Regions from separate parts of the Pseudomonas sp. LS.1a genome, predicted to be linked through region 2. Evidence: riboswitches for the same ligand, from Rfam matches in the RefSeq annotation. Region 2 holds a riboswitch; each other region holds the start of a gene.
The links. Region 2 has a riboswitch for cobalamin ahead of MKK04_RS09555 (TonB-dependent receptor). Riboswitches for the same ligand answer to the same signal wherever they lie in the genome.
Positions count from the first base shown of each region.

Region 1 (6,291 bases), 1.0 Mb from region 2:
AGCGGCTTTAGCCGCGAACACCGGCGCAGCCGGTGCCATGCACCGCGTTGGATTCTTCGCGGCTGAAGCCGCTCGCACAGGGTACGAGGATCGCTTGCAAATTCAGTTATCTGTGCGACAGGTCCGGACAAGCCATTCAATCAACCAGGGTCAATGCGCCGCACCGTCCCGCGCATCCTGCATCTGCCCGAACCGCCCGGCATGGAAGTCGTCGAACGACTCGGCAATCTCTGCCTGGCTGTTCATCACGAACGGGCCATAACCCACGATCGGCTCGTCGATCGGCTCACCGCTGAGCAGCAGCAGGCTGGCACCTTCCAGCGCTTCGACGGCAACGTCCTCACCGCTCCGGTCAAGCAGCACCAGGCTGGATGGGCCGGCTTCGCGCTCGCCGTTGATCCGCACATTGCCGCGCAACACCACCAGCGCCGCATTGCGCCCGGCGGCCACCGGCAACTGCAAGGCTGCACCGGCATTCAGGCGCAGGTCCCAGACATCCATGGCGGTAAAGGTCCGCGCCGGCCCAGAGTGGCCACGATAGTCACCTGCAATCACCCGCAGGCTACCGCCCTCGCCGTCCAGCGCCACCACCGGGATGTCCTCGGCCAGCAGCGTCTGGTAGCCAGCCGCTGCGCGCTTGTCCCGCGCCGGCAGGTTGACCCATAGCTGTACCATCTCCAGCGTACCGCCACTGCGGGCAAAACCCGGGGAATGGAACTCTTCATGGATGATGCCGTTGGCAGCCGTCATCCACTGCACGTCACCGGGGCCGATCAAGCCACCGGCGCCGGTGGAGTCACGGTGCTCCAGCTCGCCCTGGTAAACGATGGTCACGGTCTCGAAGCCGCGGTGCGGATGCTGGCCAACGCCGCGCCGCGCACTGGTGGGGGTGAAGTCATGAGGGCCGGCATAGTCCAGCAGCAGGAACGGACTGATCTTGCTGGCCAGGTTGTCGTAGGTGAACAGGCTGCGCACCGGGAAGCCATCACCTACCCAGTGGGCATGAGGACTGCGGTGAACACCCAGAATCGTTTTCATGAGAAGGCTCCTCTCTTGGTTGAGACAACCTTATCAATGACGCCAATCAGGCGGTAGCTGGCTGGTTTGGCATTCATCGTTCCACCAATGGAACAATTAGCCTTGCAAGAAACCGAGCACCTGTTCGGCAGCCGTGGCCGGGTCTTCCTGCATGAAGCAGTGCCCGCCGGCAACCTGCTGTGCGGTCACGTTGTGGTTGAGCGCCGCCAGGCGGTTCACCGAATGGGGCACGAAGGGGTAGGTTTGCTCGCCATACAGCACCCGCGTGGGCGTGCAGATCGCCGTAAGGCTTGCCCACATGCGCTTGGGGAACGAACTGAAGATTTCCACTTCGCGGCTGGGCCGGCACTTGAGCACCACCGCTTCGCCACAGTCGCCAATGGCATGCTCGATGTAGGCCCGCAGCGCCGCATCGGTCCAACCCTTGAAGATCCCCCGCCCTTGCAGCGAAGCCAGGGCTGCCTCGCGGTCAGGCCAGTGGCTGCGACGGCTGGCGGCCTTGCGCGCCAGGGCATGACGCTGGTGCAAGCCGACCAGGGCTGCAACCCCCATTACACCCAGCATGCGCCGGCTGAACAGTACCGGGTCAAGCAGCACCGCACGCCTGAACAGTTGCGGTTCACTGGCCAGGATCAGGCCGGTCAGTACGCCACCGAAGCTGTGGCCCACGGCAAAGCGCGGCACGTCGCCATACTCGCCTCGTCCGGCTTCGAAAGCGTCCACTGCCAACGCAGCGGTACGGTTCCAGCCACGAAACACCCCGCCATGGTCACTGTCACCATGGCCCTGGACATCGCTGAGCCACAGGTCGAAATGCTCGCCCAGGCGCAGCAGCAACGGTTGGTAGGCCAGGCAGCAGAAGCCGTTGCCGTGCAGAAAGTGCAGCAGCGGCCTGCCACTGGCCGGGGTTCGCCAACCACGCAGGGTGAAGCCTTCGGCGCATTCGTGGGACCAGGGAATCAACTGCATCGGCTTACTGTACTCGCAGGTCAGGAAAACGCCGATTCTACAAACAGCAGCGGGTACAGTGAAATCACCAGCAACAAGGCCATCAGGACATTGAACAGCATCAGCCAGCGCGGGTTCTGCAACAGGTTGCGCAGGGCACTGCCGAACATCACCCACACCCCCACGCTGGGCAGGTTGACCAAGGCGAACAAGGCGGCAATGACAATAACGTTGGTTACATAGCCTTGCGCCGGCGTGTAGGTGGTGATTGCCCCCACTGCCATCACCCAGGCCTTGGGGTTGACCCACTGGAATGCCGCCGCCCCCCAGAAGCCCAGCGGTTTGCGGGCACTGGACGAGGCTGTGCCGACCGGCCCGGAGGTGGCGATCTTCCAGGCCAGGTACAACAGGTAGGTGGCGCCGGTGTAGCGCAGTACCGTGTACAGTGGCGGCCAGGCCTTGAACACCTCGCCCAGGCCCAGGCCAACAGCCAGCACCATCACCATGAACCCGACGCTGATACCCATGGCATGGGGGATCGAGCGGCGCACGCCGAAGTTCACCCCCGAAGCCAGCAGCATGGTGTTGTTGGGGCCAGGCGTGATGGAAGATACAAAGGCAAACAGCACGAAGGCGGTCAGCAGGTCGGCAGAGGCAAGCATGGCAGGCATTCCACATTCTTTATGGGTCCTGTCACACTAATGGAGTCGCCCTCCTCTGCGACCGGTACAGTTCTACTAAATTGTGTAGATACACATCGCTGTACCGCTACCACCAGACCAAGGAAGCCGTCACCATGAGTCTCACCATTCGCCCTGCCGTACGCGCCGATGCCGAGCAGATCCTGGCCTTCATTACCGAGCTGGCCGAGTACGAACGCGCCCGCCACGAGGTGATCGCGAGCGTTGCCGATATCGAATACAGCCTGTTTGGCGAGGGCAGCACCGTGCACAGCCTGATTTGCGAACGCGATGGCCGGGCAATCGGCTTTGCTGTGTATTTCTATAGCTACTCGACCTGGCTAGGTCGCAACGGCATCTACCTGGAAGACCTGTACATCACCCCTGAGCAACGCGGCGACGGCGCCGGGCGACAGTTGCTGCAACACATTGCCCGCGAGGCAGTGGCGAATAATTGCGGGCGGCTGGAATGGAGCGTGCTGGACTGGAACGAACCGGCGATCGGCTTCTACCAGAAGCTGGGGGCCGAGGCGCAGGATGAGTGGGTGCGCTACCGGCTGGATGGGGACAAGCTGGCGGCGTTTGCCCGGGGATAACCGGGGGCGCTTGCGTCCGGTTTCCGGTCAAGCCCGCTCTCCTGGAACTGCGCATCACTCGGCAGGGGCACTGTGGGAGCGGCTTCAGCCGCGAACACCGGCGCAGCCGGTGCCATGCACCGCGTTGGATTCTTCGCGGCTGAAGCCGCTCCCACAGGATGCCCGGAGCCCCCGCAAACTCAATTCTGGCAATTGACGCCAGCCCCGCCCCATGCTCTCCTTATGCCTCGCGTTCAGGTGCCCCCCATGGGGGTGAAACGGGAAACCGGTGCGTCGCAGGCCCTCCAGCAGGGCCGGACAAGGCCGGTGCTGCCCCCGCAACGGTAAGCGAGCGAAGCGTCTTTGCCACTGTGCCCGGTCACCCGGCATGGGAAGGTGACGCCTTCCAGGAGCCTGGCTCCTCCTCGCAAGCCCGGAGACCGGCCTGGCGTTCATGAACACCCCGCGGTGGGCGGGCGCTGTTGCATTCCCCTGGGCCGCCACGCTCGGGGCTGCCGCGCTTGCCCATTGCCCACAAAAAGCAGAGGAACGCGTCATGCCCGTCACCAGCGCCAAGCAACATAGCATCACCACCCCCGTCACCCTCAGCCAGCGTGTCGTTATCGCCGTGGGCGCCAGCCTGCTGGGCCTGTGCCTGGTGTACTTCGCCGGCTTCTCGCACATCGAGGCCGTGCACAACGCCGCCCACGACACCCGCCACAGCGCCGCCTTCCCCTGCCACTGAGTACGCCCGATGATCACACGCATTGCCCGTACCGCGGGCTTCAGCGGGCTACTGGCGGCCTTGCTGCTGACCCTGCTGCAAAGCTTCTGGGTCGCCCCGCTGATTCTCGAGGCAGAAACCTACGAGTCCGCGGCCCCGGCCGCCCAGCACGAACATGCTGGCGAAGTGGCCGCCCATGAACACAGCGCCGAAGCCTGGTCGCCGGAAGACGGCTGGCAGCGGGTACTGTCCACCACCGGCGGCAACCTGGTGGTCGCGGTCGGTTTCGCCCTGATCCTCACCGCCCTTTACAACCTGCGCGAACCAAAGCGTGCCGCCACCGGTGCGTTGTGGGGCCTGGCCGGCTTTGCCGTGTTCTGCCTGGCCCCGACCCTGGGCCTGCCGCCGGAACTGCCAGGTACCGCAGCCGCCGACCTGGGACAACGCCAGGCCTGGTGGGTCGGCACCGCCAGTGCCACTGCGCTGGGCCTGGCCCTGCTGGTGTTCGCCCGCCACTGGTTGCTGAAGGCGCTGGGTGCCGTGCTGCTGGTCATTCCCCATGTAATCGGTGCACCGCAACCCGAAGTGCACGAGAGCCTGGCCCCTGCCGCATTGGAAACCCAGTTCAAAGTGGCCTCCTGGCTGACCAACGCTGCCTTCTGGCTGGCCCTGGGCCTGCTTAGCGCCTGGCTGTTCCGACGCTCCAGCAAGGCCTGATGCCAGCCTTTTACGCCGGCATCGGCTGCCGCCGGGGTTGCCCGGCGGATACGCTGGAAACCCTGCTACGCCAGGCCCTGGACAACCAGGGCCTGGCGTTGGCCGACCTGCATGGCATCGCCAGCATCGGCCTGAAGGCCGACGAAGCCGGCTTGCAGCAGTTGGCCGAACGCCTCGACGTGCCCTTGGTGTTGTACGATACCGCGCAGTTGCAACCCTACGAACACCAACTCAGCCACCGTTCCGCCACAGCCCATACCCACAGCAGCTGCTGGGGCGTGGCCGAGAGTGCGGCGCTGGCCCTGGCAAGTCAGCGGCTTGGCACGGCCAGTTTGCTGCTGACGCGCCAGGTACTGGGCCCGGCCACCCTCGCCCTGGCCTGTTGAACGTTCTCCCCTCTTTCTTGCAAGGACTTTCCATGACGGTCTACTTCATCGGCGCCGGCCCCGGCGACCCGGAACTGATCACGGTCAAGGGCCAAAGGCTGATCCGCCAGTGCCCGGTGATCATCTATGCCGGTTCGCTGGTGCCGGCCGCCGTGCTCGAGGGCCACCAGGCCGAGACCGTGATCAACAGTGCCGAACTGCACCTGGAACAGATCATTGCCGCCATGCGCAGCGCGCACGAGCAAGGTCAGGATGTAGCCCGGGTACACAGTGGCGACCCCAGCCTGTACGGCGCCATCGGTGAGCAGATCCGCCACCTGCAGGCGCTGGGCATCGATTACCAGATCATCCCCGGGGTCACCGCCACGGCGGCCAGCGCCGCCCTGCTCGGCTGCGAACTGACCCTGCCGCAGGTCGCGCAGACCGTTATCCTCACCCGCTATGGCGACAGTTCGCCAATGCCGCCCGGCGAACAACTGGGCGACCTGGCGCGCCACGGCAGCACCCTGGCGATTCACCTGGGGGTCAAGCACCTGTCGCGTATCGTCGATGAACTGTTGCCGCACTACGGCGCGCACTGCCCGGTGGCGGTGGTGCATCGCGCCACCTGGCCGGACCAGGACTGGGCACGCGGCACCCTCGGCGATATCGTCGAACGTGTCGCGGCCAAAGACTTCCGGCGCACCGCGCTGATCCTGGTGGGCCACGTACTGGGCGACACACCGTTTGCCGAATCAGCCTTGTACCGCGCGGGGCACGCCCACCTGTATCGCCCTGGCGACCAGGCATTGCCAGCTTCGCCGCGGACGTAGCAGACTCCAGGTTCCCGCCTGCAAACAGGAGTCATGCCCATGCTCGACCTACGCCCCAACTGCGAGTGCTGCGATACCGACCTGCCGGGTGACAGCCCCGACGCGCTGATCTGCTCCTTCGAATGCACCTTCTGCCGTACCTGCGCCGAAACCCGTTTCCAGGGCCGTTGCCCGAACTGCACTGGCCAGTTGGTGGCACGGCCGACACGGGTCGGCCAGGCGCTGGCCAACAACCCCGCCTCGACCCAGCGCGTGAGCAAATCGCACTCCGCCTGCGCTTGACCGACCTCAAAAAACAGACATTGCCGCTTTGGTAGGGTGATGTCTTTCCCCTTTTTTGTAGGACTTTTCAACAACAAGCGCGAGGACTTTCAACACTTCTATACTCGGCATTACCAAATTTCGGGAATG
Region 1 covers NZ_CP092827.1:3,097,566-3,103,856, forward strand. The annotation lists gene MKK04_RS14300 (pirin family protein) at 151-1,038, opposite strand; gene MKK04_RS14305 (alpha/beta fold hydrolase) at 1,135-2,007, opposite strand; gene MKK04_RS14310 (LysE family translocator) at 2,028-2,657, opposite strand; gene MKK04_RS14315 (GNAT family N-acetyltransferase) at 2,783-3,262, shown strand; cobalamin riboswitch at 3,481-3,704, shown strand; gene MKK04_RS14320 (CbtB domain-containing protein) at 3,798-3,986, shown strand; gene MKK04_RS14325 (CbtA family protein) at 3,996-4,682, shown strand; gene MKK04_RS14330 (cobalamin biosynthesis protein) at 4,682-5,068, shown strand; gene cobM (precorrin-4 C(11)-methyltransferase) at 5,101-5,880, shown strand; gene MKK04_RS14340 (DUF1272 domain-containing protein) at 5,920-6,162, shown strand.
Region 1: it holds a riboswitch for cobalamin, as region 2 does, so the genes downstream of both, MKK04_RS14320 (CbtB domain-containing protein) here and MKK04_RS09555 (TonB-dependent receptor) in region 2, are expected to answer to the same signal.

Region 2 (6,291 bases):
GCTGGCCAGGTACAGCAGCTTCAGCACATACAGGTGCAGCAGGTAGAAGAACATGGGGGCTGCACCGAACACCGCCAGGGCGCTGATCCAGCGGGCCTGGCCGGCGCGTTCGAAAGCGCGCAGCAACAGCAGGCCACAGCCCAGGGTCAGGGCCAGGAACAGCAGCGACGGTGGGTACTTGGTGATGTTGAAGAAGCTCATCAGGGTTTGCGTGAGGGTTGGGTAAGCGCTCCACGGCGCCTCGCCGTAGCCGTTGAGCAGGCGCAGCACGACAAAGCCCGGCAGCGCGATCAACCCGGCCAGCAGCAGGCGATGCTGGCGCTGGCCGGCCTCGCTGCCACGGGCGAACCACGGGCCAAGGCCGTAGCCCAGGGCGATGACACCGATCCACGGCAGCACCGGGTAGGAGGTGCGCAGGCGCAGGCTTTCGGAGAACTCAAGCCAGCCCCGGTCATGCAGGATTGCCCATGGCACGTGCAGGGCGGATTCGGCGCCAAAGTGCAGGCCATCGAGCAGGTTGTGGCCGGCGATGATGATTGCGCCCAAGGCGATCAGGGCGGCACGTGGCAACCAGACCAGCAGCGACAGGGCGATCATGCTGACGCCGATGGCCCAGATTACCTGCAGGTAGATGACGCTGGGCGGCAGCTGGAAGGTCCAGGCGAAGTTGACCAGGGTGAATTCCAGCACCACCAGGAACAGCCCGCGCTTGAACAGGAACGCCGAGACATCGCCGCGGCCCTGGTGTTTCTCGCCGTACAGCCAGGCTGACAGGCCGGTCAGCATGACGAACACCGGCGCGCACAGGTGGGCCAGGGTGCGGCTGAGGAACAGCGAGGGCTCGGTGGTATCGATGGCCATCGGGTCGCTGACCTGGCGGTGCAGGAAGAAGGGTTCGCGGACGTGGTCCAGGAGCATGAACAGGATCACCAGACCGCGCAGGGCATCGATGCTCTGCAGGCGCTGGGTGAGCAGGGTGGGGGTGGCACTGGCGCTTGTCATGAAAGTTCGCTGGTAGGAATGGATGTCAAATGAAATGTTATCTTATAACTAAATAATCATGGATTGGTAGATTTTTTGTGCTGCCTGCACCGGCCTCTTCGCGGGTAAACCCGCTCCCACAGGTACGTTACAGGTTTCAAGGTCTGTGATGTCCTTGTGGGAGCGGGTTTACCCGCGAAGAGGCCGGTGCAGGCAGATAGGATCAGAAGCTGTAATCCACCGTCGCAAAGTACGACCGTGGCATCCCCAACAGCCACTGCTGGCCACTGAACGCCGACTGCACATATTCACGGTCGAACAGGTTGTTCAGCTGCAACCCCAGCCGCACATCCGGCAACACCTGCCAGCCGATGTTGGCATCGACCACGGTGTAGCCGGGGGCACTCCGGGTGTTGGCGGTGTTGGCATAGCGCTCATCCACATAGCGCGCGCCAATGCCGGCCTCCATCCGCTGGCCGAAGCCTTTGCTCAGCCACAGGTTGGCGGTACGCCGTGGGATATTGGCCGGGCGATTGCCCGCACGGTCCTGTGCCACGCCGCCGACCACTTCGTCGAAATCGTCGTACCTGGCGCGCACCACCGACGCGTTGGCCGACACCTGCCACTGGTGCGCCAGCGCCAGTTCCAGGGTTGCCTCCAGGCCGTCGGATGTCTGCTGACCAGCCTGTTGCTTCTCGTGGGTGACCGGGTCATCCACCAGCAGCTTCTTCTTGACGATGTGGTAGGCCGCCAACGTCCATTCGCCACGCCCTTCCCAGAAGCGCTGCTTGAGGCCCACCTCGGTCTGCCTGGCTTCGGTCAGGTCGTAGTGCATCTGGTTGGCGCTGAGGCTGATGAGGTTGTCGACCCCGTCCTCGCTGGTGGAGTACTGGCCATACAGCGACAGGTCGTCGCTGACCGCAAACACCAGCCCGGCACGCCAGTTGCCACCTTGCAGGCTGCGGTCGCTGCGGCTGTCGACGGTCAGTTTTTCCTGAACGATGTGGTTCTGGTCGCGGCGCACGCCGGTAACCAGCGACAGGCGATCGCTCAGCTGCAGGCGGTTTTCCGCGAACAGGGCAAAGGTGTGGGTGGTGGACAAGGTTTGCGGGCGCAACGGCGAGGCGCTGTGGAACCAACCCGGTTGCGGCTGCCACGGGTCGACGTAGTCGCCGCCCACATCGTTGTAGGGCGCGTTGCTGTCGACGTTGAAACGGACCTTGTTGTACTCGGCACCGACCATGGTCTTGCTGGCCAGGCCGAACAGCGTGTGGTCGAGGGTGAAGGTCTGGCGGTCGCCGAACTGTTCCTGGTTGTGCTTGATTTCCAGGTAGCTGCCGCGCAGCAGCTGCTGGCGCTCGGCGTCCCAGCTGTAGTCCTCGGCGTTGCGCCAGTGCCGGCGGCTTTTGATGTAGTACAGCTGGTTGCTGGCGCTGAGGTGGTCGTTCAACGTCCAGTCGGTGTTCAGGCGGGTCCATTCATCGACGTAATGCTGCACGTCGTTCTGCACGTTGTAGTTCTTCTTGCGCAGGCTGCTGCGGTAGTGACCGTCGATCAGCGGGGTGCCGTAGTAGTTGGCAGGCTCCGCATCGCCGCGGTCGTGGGCGAGGGTGAAACTGAGGTCGTCGCTGGCATCGAAGCGCAGCGCGGCGCTCAGCGCCAGGCTGCGTGAAGGGGTGCGGTCGACCCAACCGTTACCGGCTTGCTGGTTCAGGACCAGGCGGTAGCTCAGGCGTTCGCCGAGGCTGCCGCCGCTGTCCAGGCCGAGTTGCTGACGGTCCCACGAACCGTAGCCCAGGCGCAGGTGGTTGCGTACCTCGCCGGCAAACGGCTTTTTCGGGATCACGTTGACTACTGCACCGGTGGCGCCTTCGCCATACAGCACCGAGGCCGGGCCGCGAATCACATCGATGCGCTCGACCATCCACGGGTCGACCGGGAACGTCTGGGTACCGGCACCGGTGTACAGGCGTGCGCCGTCGAACAAGGTCATCACCGAGCTGTGGCCGGCAAAGCCGCGGGCGGAAAGACCCGTGCCGCCGTCGCCCGGGGAGCCGACGTAGCTGATACCCGGCGAGCGGGTCACTGCGTCCTGCACGGTGAGGTTGTTGCGCTGCTGGATCTGCTCGGCGCTGATGCTGCTGGTGCTGGCCGGTGTTTCCAGGGCGCTGAGGCCCAGGCGCGAGCCAGCCTGGGTCGGGGTGGCCAGGTCGATGGCGTGGCTGCCCTGGGTGTCGGTGATGGTCGTGGAGGGCAGGGCCAGGGGCTGTCGGTCAAGGTCGTCGGCCAGGGCCGGCAGGGAAACGGCCAGGCAGGCCGCCAGGGGGTGAAGCTTTAACATACGGGACATGTCGTTCCACTGCTGCAGGAATGAATGGATCCCGGTGGAAAACACGCAAAGGCGCACCGTGCCCACAGGTGCGCGCACGGATACCGGCCTGCGCCCGCCCACCGCGGGTTGCCAAGTGAAGCTCCAGGCCGGTCTCCGGGCTTGCGAGGGGCATGAAACCTTCACCTTCCCATGCAGGTGCACAGTGGTATCTCGAAGGGTTCGCTCGCTTACCGTTGCGGGGGCAGCGCCGGACTTGTCGTGGGCAACACGACGCACCGGCTTCCCGTTTCACCCTGCGCGCGGCGGCGCAGGGCACCTGAAACTGGCGGGCATCTGACCATTGAAACGTAGGGGCGTCAAATCTGGTGTGATCATTGGGGGGAGTTGTAGGCAGGCCTGGCCTCTTCGCGGGTAAACCCGCTCCCACAAGTAAAACACCGGCCCAGAAGCCCGTGATATCCCTGTGGGAGCGGGTTTACCCGCGAAGAGGCCAGGCCTGCGAGAGAAGATCAGCGCCCGCGCCGCCGCGATACCCGCGCCTCGATATTCTTGCGCCCGATCAGCAGCGGTGGCTTCTCCACCACTGGCTCATCCGCCAGCCACTTGTACATCACCAGGCAGTCCACCAGCCCCAGGCGGGCGTGGCGATAGGCCTTGGGCAAGCGGCCAACGGTTTCAAAGCCCAGCTTGTGCCACAGCGCCACAGCCACCTCATTGGTGGCCACCACCGAGTTGAACTGCAGGGCCAGAAAGCCCTCCTGGCGCGCCTGTTTCTGTGAGTGCTCGCACATCAGCCGCGCCACGCCCCGGCCGCGTGCCGACTCACAGACCATGTAGCCGCAATTACCCACGTGCCCGCCAGGCCCGGCGGCGTTGGCCTTGAGGTAATACGAACCCAGCAGCTCGCCGTCTTCTTCGGCCACCAGCGTGCGCATGGGCAGCTCCAGCCACAGCTGGCGGGCCTGGTCGAAGCTCAAGGCCGGGTCGAATGCGTAGGTTTCACGGGCCTGGACAACGGCCTGGAAGGTGGGCCAGAAGCGTTCGAAGTCTTCCGGCGTCATGGGGCGGATGTGGATCATGCGGGTTCCTGCAAGGGCTGGGCCGCCCAGTCTGGGTGGCGCGGCGCCGTCGCGCAAGGGCGGCGACGCCAATTGCACTCAGCCGTTGGCCTTGCCCACCGCATCCATGGCCCGTGCCGAGTAGACCAGCGCGGCTCCGGCGTTCATCGCCACGGCAACGCCAAGCGCTTCGGCGATTTCCTCACGGCTGGCGCCGTGCTTGACGGCTTGCTGCGAGTGCACGGCGATGCAGCCGTCGCAGCGGGTGGTCACGGCCACGGCGAGGGAGATCAGCTCGCGGGTCTTGGCGTCCAGGTGGTTGGTCTTGGCCCCTGCGCCGCTGGCGGTCATGTAGCCGGCAACGGTATCAGGGGAAAGCTGCTTGAGATCGCCGATGCCGGCCATCAACTGCTTACGGTAGGCGTCCCAGTCCATCATGCTCATCGTCTTCACCTTGGGGAGGTTGCGAGTGGAGCTTTCAGGCTAGTCGAAGAGTGGGATGTGTGAGACTCGTACTTTGGTTGGTTGCGCGCAGGCCTTTGGGCTGCGCGCTCCCGCACCGGTCAGATGTAGATGAACACCAGCACCAACGCCGCAACGAATGCCCACTTCTCCAGGTAGTAGCGCGTGCGGTTGCGCTTCTTCAGCGCCTTGCCACGTTCGCGGATCTTGTAGATGCGGGTGAACAGCCGGTTGATGCCACCGGTCTTGTCGCCGGCATCGTTGGGTGCCGCGGCGGCGGCCATGACGTTGCGGCTGAACCAGCGGTTGAACGCGGTTGCCCAGCGGTACTTGAGCGGGCGTTCCACGTCGCAGAACAGGATGATGCGGTTGTGCTCGGTGGTGTTGGCCGCGTAGTGGATGTAGGTCTCGTCGAAGACCACGCCCTCGCCATCGCGCCAGGAGTACTTCTCACCGTCCACGTCGATGTAGCAACCGTCGTCGTTCGGCGTGTCCAGGCCCAGGTGGTAGCGGTAGGAGCCGGCATACGGGTCACGATGGCGCACCAGCTTGGCGCCCGGCGGCAGGGTGGCGAACATGGCGGCCTTGATCGTGCCGATGCCTTTGAGCAACTCGGTGGTGCGTGGGCACAGGGTCATCGCCGACGGGTGGCTTTCGCCGTACCACTTCAGGTAGAAGCGCTTCCAGCCGGTCTTGAAGAATGAGTTGAAACCGACATCATCGTAATTGTCGGACTTCTTGATTTCGCCCACATGCAGCAGCTGGCGGGCCTCTTCGCGGATTTCCTGCCAGTGGTCCTGCAGTGTCTGCAGCTCGGGGAAGGCCTCCACCGGCAGGTAAGGCTTGGCCGGATGCCTGGAAAACAGGTACAGGAAGCTGTTGACCGGTGCCAGGAAGCTGGAGTGGTCGCCCAGCTGACGGGTCAGCTTGTGGCGAACCCGACCGCGCAGGTGAACATAGGCGATCGAGAGGACGAAGATGAGTACGAGTGCAATTTTCATGGACGTTTACTTGTCGAAAAATGGCCATGCGCCATGGCATGAGCCCGCCAGCATAAACAATCATGGGGGTAGTTTGTACTTATTGTTACGCAATGACGGGGCGACTTAGGTTTAATGCCCTGCAGCCTTGCGCAAACGTTTCATGTTCAGGAGTTCGTATGATTCAGGACGTACGCCCCAGCGGTACCCCCTTCAAGCGGCTGTTCTTCGCCTTGTCGGTCAGCGATGCCCAGCGCCGCGCGCTGGCTCAGTGGCGACGTGGCCTGAGCCTGCGCAGCGGCAAGCCGGTGCCGGCCGCCAACTTCCATGTAACACTGCTGTTCCTCGGCGATGTGGATACCGCCCAGGTGCCTGCAATTTGTGCGGCAGTCGACCAGCTGGCGCTACCGGCCACGGCACCACGGCTGTTACTGGACCGCTTGCAGGTATGGCAGCGGGCCAGCGCCCTGGTGCTGGA
Region 2 covers NZ_CP092827.1:2,078,984-2,085,274, forward strand. The annotation lists gene MKK04_RS09550 (DUF1624 domain-containing protein) at 1-1,002, opposite strand, end outside; gene MKK04_RS09555 (TonB-dependent receptor) at 1,205-3,331, opposite strand; cobalamin riboswitch at 3,441-3,648, opposite strand; gene MKK04_RS09560 (GNAT family N-acetyltransferase) at 3,823-4,392, opposite strand; gene MKK04_RS09565 (carboxymuconolactone decarboxylase family protein) at 4,471-4,815, opposite strand; gene lpxO (lipid A hydroxylase LpxO) at 4,935-5,834, opposite strand; gene thpR (RNA 2',3'-cyclic phosphodiesterase) at 5,993-6,291, shown strand, end outside.

Region 3 (6,291 bases), 1.2 Mb from region 2:
CGGCACTGGTACTCGCAGCCGGTATGGCCTGGTCGACCCAGGCCGCTGCGCAGGAAGCCTTCCCGACGCCGGAGAAGGCCGTGGACGCCTTTGTTGCGGCGCTGGGCCAAGAGAAGCCTGATGAAGCCCGCCTGGCCCAGTTGCTGGGCGATGACTGGCGTACCTACATACCGCGTGGAGGTGTGCAACGCAGTGACGTGGACACGTTCCTGGAACAGTATCGTGCGCAGCACAGCATCGACATGTCGGGGGCGAGCAAGGCCATTCTCGCGGTGGGCAGTGATCACTGGACGTTGCCCATACCGTTGACCAGAGGCAACCAGGGGTGGCGTTTCGACCTCAAGGCCGGCAGCGCCGAAATCCGCGCCCGGCGCATTGGCCGCAACGAGCTGGGTGCCATGCAGTCGATGCTGGCCTACCACGATGCGCAGATGGACTACGCCACCCAGGACCACAATGGCAACGGTGCGCTGGAATACGCGCAGAAGATCTTCAGCGAGCCCGGCAAGCATGACGGGCTGTACTGGGAGGACGACGGCGACGGCCAGGTCAGCCCGCTGGGCCCGCTGTTCGGCCAGGACATGGTCGGCGACGCCTGGTATGGCTATCACTTCCGCATCCTCGATGCTCAAGGCCCATCTGCCCCCGGCGGTGCTTATAGCTACCTGATCGGCAACCAGATGAGCCGCGGCTTCGCCATGGTTGCCTGGCCGGCCAAGTACGATGACACCGGGGTGATGAGCTTCATGATCAGCCATGACGGCGAGGTGTTCGAGAAAGACCTCGGGCCGCACGGGGACAAACTGGCCAAGGAGATGAAACGCTTTGACCCGGATGACAGCTGGAAGGTGGTGGATGTGGCGGCGGGGAATTGACCCTGCATGCTCAATGCGAAACGCTTTTGGTGCGTCTGCAGTGCACGGCACCGGCTGCGCCGATGTTCGCGGCTAGAGTCGCTCCCACAGGGTCCCTGCTAATTCAATGAGTTATGTACAGTTCCAGGAGCATGCCCGCGAGCCAAGCCATATCGGCCTGGCTCGAACGGGTTCTCTCAGGTGAGATCTTTTACGGTTGTCGAAGGGCCGTTGGTTTTCACCGAAGCAATACCGACAGCACGTGCCTGTGTGCTTGCGTACATTTGGCTGGTGCCAATGACTTGGTGATTGGCGGCTTTCAGGTTGAAATAAACTTTCCCGTTAGTGGAGACTCGCTCTTCATAACGCTCAGCCAGCGGGCTGTTGGCCTGAACGGACGCGATTCCATTATCCGCTGCCTGCCGGCTCGTATACAGCTCGCTGGTGAGAATAGTCTCACCGTTACCTGCTTTTAGAACAAACCGGTATTGTCCATTACTGCTTGTGCTCAGTTCAAACCAACCAGTCATACAGGCTCCCTATCTCACAGCTACTGTCTGATACATCGATGTAGGTGTTTTTTAAGCAGGGTCAGTATGAATGAAGTATGGGAACTTTTCATTGTATTGGGCTGACCTATTTGATCGAGTTCGGTCAGGACTTCAGCGACAAGGTGCTGAAAGCTTCCCGGTGTTACCTGGAAGAACGAGGTTCCTTGTTTGACCGCCATATGATCAGGGCCCGGTCAGTTCCGCCAGCAGTTCGTCCCGCAGCTTTTGCAAACGCGGCGCGTGCCGCTCGCGCGGATGCGGTAGCTCCACTCGCACCCCAGAATCGTGAAATTGAAAGAAGCCTACCGCCCCAACATCTGCCGCACCAGCCACTGCCCGGCTGGCCCGAGCGCGCGCCGGCTCGACCAGGCCACGTCCATGTCAACCCGTCGCGGGTACCCGGCCACCTGCAACTCCACCAGCCCACTGCCAAACCGTGCCACCAGCGCCCTGGGCAGTTCGGCCCAGCCGAACCCGCGCACGGCGAACTCCAGCAGGGTGAGGTAATCCGGTGCCGACCAGGCCTGGCCGCGACCGTGGTGCAGGCTGGGGGCATAGGTCTTGATATACAGCTGCCGTACGCTCTCCAGGTGCTGCATCTGCACCTGAGGCAAAGCTGCCAATGAATGCCCGCTGGCCACGTACACGCCAAACTCGGCCTGCTCGGGCAAGCGCGCCACGGCAACGTCTGCGGGGTAGCTGGGTTGCGTGGCAAGAATGCCGATGTGTGCCAGGCCCTGCTGGATCAGCTCGATCACATCGGCATCTTCCGACGGGCCGCAGCGCAGTTCGGTATGCGGATAGTGCTGGGCGAAGCGGGCCATCACCGCGCCCTGGAAGGTCACGCTGTAGCTGTCCGACATCACCACCGAGACCAGTGCCTCGACATTTTCTGCCAGGCGCACCGCCAGGGCATCGAGCCGGGCGCTGGCATCGAGGATCGCCTCGACATGGCTCAGCACCTGCCGCCCAGCCTCGTTCAGCGAGGGGTGGCGGCCGCCACGGTCGAACAGCGGGCAACCCACATCGGCCTCGAAATTGGCGATGGCAATGCTGATAGTGGACTGGCTTTTGCGCAGCTTGCGCGCCGCAGCGGAGAACGAACCCAGCGATGCGGCTTCGACAAAGGCGACCAGAGCTTCGGGTGAGTAGCGCATGCTATTGATAAAACCGATGGTAGCTATTTCGCGAGTATCGGTTCTGTCAAAGAAAATAGGAAGCACGTCTCACGCAATGGATGGAATTTGCAATGAAAAACGTGTCTTTCACCGAACGCCTGGTTCACGCCGTCGGTTATGAAGTGTTCGCCGTGCTGCTGTGTGCGCCGCTGTTGTCCTGGATCATGGGCAAGTCACTGGCGACGGCGGGGGCGCTGGCGGTGACCCTGTCGGTCATCGCCATGCTGTGGAACATGGTCTACAACGCGCTGGTCGACCGCTACGTGCGGGTCGAGCGCATACACTGGAGGGCTAGCGCACGCTTTGTGCACGGCCTGGGCTTCGAGGCCGGGCTGGTGGTGTGGTGCCTGCCGGTGGCGGCGTGGATGCTGGAGATTTCGTTGCTGCAGGCGTTCATGGTGGAGTTGGGCTTCTTCGTGATCATCTTGCCTTACACCGTGCTGTACAACTGGGCCTTCGACAAAGCCCGGCACCTGTTGATGCAGCGCCGCCTTGCATAAATGTTTTGCCGATGCAGGCCCCATTGTGGGAGCGGCCTTGTGTCGCGAAAGGGCTGCAGAGCAGCCCCAGAAATTTATGCAACTGCGCTGAATTCCGAGGGCCGCTTTGCGGCCCTTTCGCGACACAAGGCCGCTCCCACAATGGTGCCCGCGTCAACCAATGAAAAACGGGGCATGCCATTGCTGGCATGCCCCGTTTTTCAAACCGCTAAAGCGCCTCAGGCGACCTTGACGATCCAGCCTGCCGGTGCTTCCACATCACCGCTCTGGATACCGGTCAGCTCGTTGTAGAGCTTCTGGGTAACCGGGCCGACCTTTTCCAGGTCGTGGAACACGTGCAACTTGCCGTTGTACTCGATGCCGCCGATCGGGGTGATCACCGCAGCGGTACCGCAGGCGCCGGCTTCGACGAAACGGTCCAGCTTGTTGATTTCCACATCGCCTTCGATCACGGTCAGGCCCAGGCGCGATTGCGCCAGTTCCATCAGCGACAGGCGGGTGATGCCTGGCAGCACCGAGGCCGATTTCGGGGTGACGAACTCGTTGTTGGCGGTGATGCCGAAGAAGTTTGCCGAACCGACTTCCTCGATCTTGGTGTGGGTCAGCGGGTCGAGGTAGATGGCGTCGGCGAAGTTGGCTTTCTTCGCTTCAGCGCCCGGCTGCAGGCTGGCCGCGTAGTTGCCACCGACCTTGGCCGCACCGGTGCCTTGCGGGGCGGCGCGGTCGAAGCTGGAGATCTGGAAGTTGTGCGGCTTCATGCCGCCCTTGAAGTACGAGCCAACCGGGATGGCGAAGATCGAGAAGATGAACTCGGGGGCGGTGCGCACGCCAATGTTGTCACCGGTGCCGATCACGAACGGACGCAGGTAGAGGGCGCCTTTGCCGTGCGGTGGCACGAACTTCTCGTTGGCCTTGACCACTTGCTTGCATGCCTCGATGAACACATCGGTCGGCACCTGCGGCATCAGCAGGCGGGCGCAGCTGCGCTGCATGCGGGCAGCGTTCTGGTCCGGGCGGAACAGGTTGATCGAACCGTCCTTGCAACGGTAGGCCTTCAGGCCCTCGAAGCACTGCTGGCCATAGTGCAGGGCGGTGGAGCCTTCACTGATGTGCAGTACGTTGTCTTCGGTCAGGGTGCCCTTGTCCCACTCGCCATTGCGCCATACGGACAGGTAGCGTTTGTCGGTCTTGATGTAGTCGAAACCCAGCTTGTCCCAATTAATGCTTTCGTTGCTCATGACACCCTCATTGTCTTGCAAGTGCCCGATCGCTCGGGCTGCTGTTATATGCGCACCACGCCACCATAATACATCCGTGGCGGATCGGGAACGGCCAGTCACGAAACTCCTGCCGGCGGAGGTCTTCCAGGCGCTGAACATATCGAGGCAAGCACCAGCAGCAATGGTTGACCACCCGCCAGCCACTGCGTAGCCTTGCCAGTTCGAGGTTCTTCGGCCAGGCCGAAGCTAAGACGGGAACGCGGTACAAGCCGCGGCTGCCCCCGCAACTGTAAGCACCGACAACGGATCGACACAGCCACTGCGCCCGCGCGCGGGAAGGCGTCATCCCGCCAGCCTGCTGCACCAGCGGGCACATGGAACGGTGCGAGCCAGGAGACCTGCCTCGTCACGTTTTCGACTTTCAACCGGGCGGGGTGATCCGGTGGCGAACAAGCCCGGCCGGCCTGGCCTGCGGCTGTCGTCCTGCATGCCCGCGCCAATCTGCCAAGGGCAATGCGACATGAAAACACTGGCCAAGCTCCCCGTCACCATCGTCACCGGCTTCCTCGGCTCGGGCAAGACTACCTTGCTGCGCCACATGCTCGACAACGCCCAGGGCCGCCGCATTGCGGTGATCGTCAACGAGTTCGGCGAACTGGGCATCGACGGCGAAATCCTCAAGCAGTGCAGCATCGGTTGCACCGAGGAAGAAGCCAGCGGTCGCGTCTACGAGCTGGCCAACGGCTGCCTGTGCTGCACCGTGCAGGAAGAGTTCTTCCCGGTGATGCGCGAGCTGGTGGCACGCCGTGGCGACCTGGACCATATCCTCATCGAAACCAGCGGCCTGGCCCTGCCCAAACCGCTGGTACAAGCCTTCCAGTGGCCTGAAATCCGCAATGCCTGCACCGTCGACGCGGTGATCACGGTGGTCGACAGCCCGGCCGTGGCAGCCGGCACCTTCGCCGCCTACCCGGACCAGGTCGATGCCCAGCGCAAGCTCGACCCTAACCTGGACCACGAATCGCCGCTGCACGAACTGTTCGCCGACCAGCTGGCCAGCGCTGACCTGGTGGTGCTGAACAAGGCCGACCTGATCGACGCCGAAGGCCTGGCCAAGGTCCGCGCCGAAGTGGCCGAAGAACTGCCGCCGGCAGTCAAGGTGATCGAGGCCAGCAGCGGCAAGCTGCCGCTGGAAGTGCTGTTGGGCGTAGGCGCCGAATCCGAGGCGCACATCGATGGCCGCCGTACCCACCACGATTCGCACCATGACGACGATGACCATGACGATCATGACCACGACGCCTTCGATTCGATCTCCATCGACCTGCCCGAAGCTGACGAAAGCCTGCTGCTCGACGCTCTGACCCAGCTGGTAGTGGAGTTCGGCATCCTGCGCGCCAAAGGTTTCGCTGCCATCCCGGGCAAGCCGATGCGCCTGCTGGTGCAAGGCGTGGGCACCCGTTTCGACAAGCACTTCGACCGCGCCTGGCGCGCCGACGAGCCGCGCATCACTCGCCTGGTGCTGATCGGCCAGGACCTCGACGCTGTCCAGCTGGAAGCGCGCCTGCGCCAGGCCCTGGGCGCCTGACCCGTGCACCTGCTGCGGACCCAGCCCGGCGGCTTCGTGCCGGATGACAGCATTGCCGACCTCGGCCAGACACCCGCCGAGCTGGTGATTCTCTGCAGCGGCGATTCGCACCTGGCATTGCTCGCCGATACTGCCGAGCAATTGCCCGAGGATTACCCCAGCCTGCGCCTGGCCAACCCGATGCAGGTACAGAACCATGCCTCGGTCGACCTGTACGTCGACCAGGTACTGCGCCATGCCAAGGTCATCCTGGTGTCGCTGCACGGTGGCGTCGGCTACTGGCGCTATGGCGTCGAGCAGCTGGTCGAGCTGGCCGGCCGTGGCGTGCAACTGATCCTGGTACCGGGCGACGACCGCCCGGACCCGGAGCTGACCAGCCTGGGCAGCGTCAGCGGCGAGC
Region 3 covers NZ_CP092827.1:3,228,984-3,235,274, reverse strand. The annotation lists gene MKK04_RS14850 (DUF2950 domain-containing protein) at 1-875, shown strand, start outside; gene MKK04_RS14845 (YegP family protein) at 1,052-1,384, opposite strand; gene MKK04_RS14840 (LysR family transcriptional regulator) at 1,708-2,562, opposite strand; gene MKK04_RS14835 (multidrug/biocide efflux PACE transporter) at 2,655-3,083, shown strand; gene MKK04_RS14830 (branched-chain amino acid aminotransferase) at 3,302-4,321, opposite strand; cobalamin riboswitch at 4,511-4,723, shown strand; gene cobW (cobalamin biosynthesis protein CobW) at 4,824-5,891, shown strand; gene cobN (cobaltochelatase subunit CobN) at 5,895-6,291, shown strand, end outside.
Region 3: it holds a riboswitch for cobalamin, as region 2 does, so the genes downstream of both, cobW (cobalamin biosynthesis protein CobW) here and MKK04_RS09555 (TonB-dependent receptor) in region 2, are expected to answer to the same signal.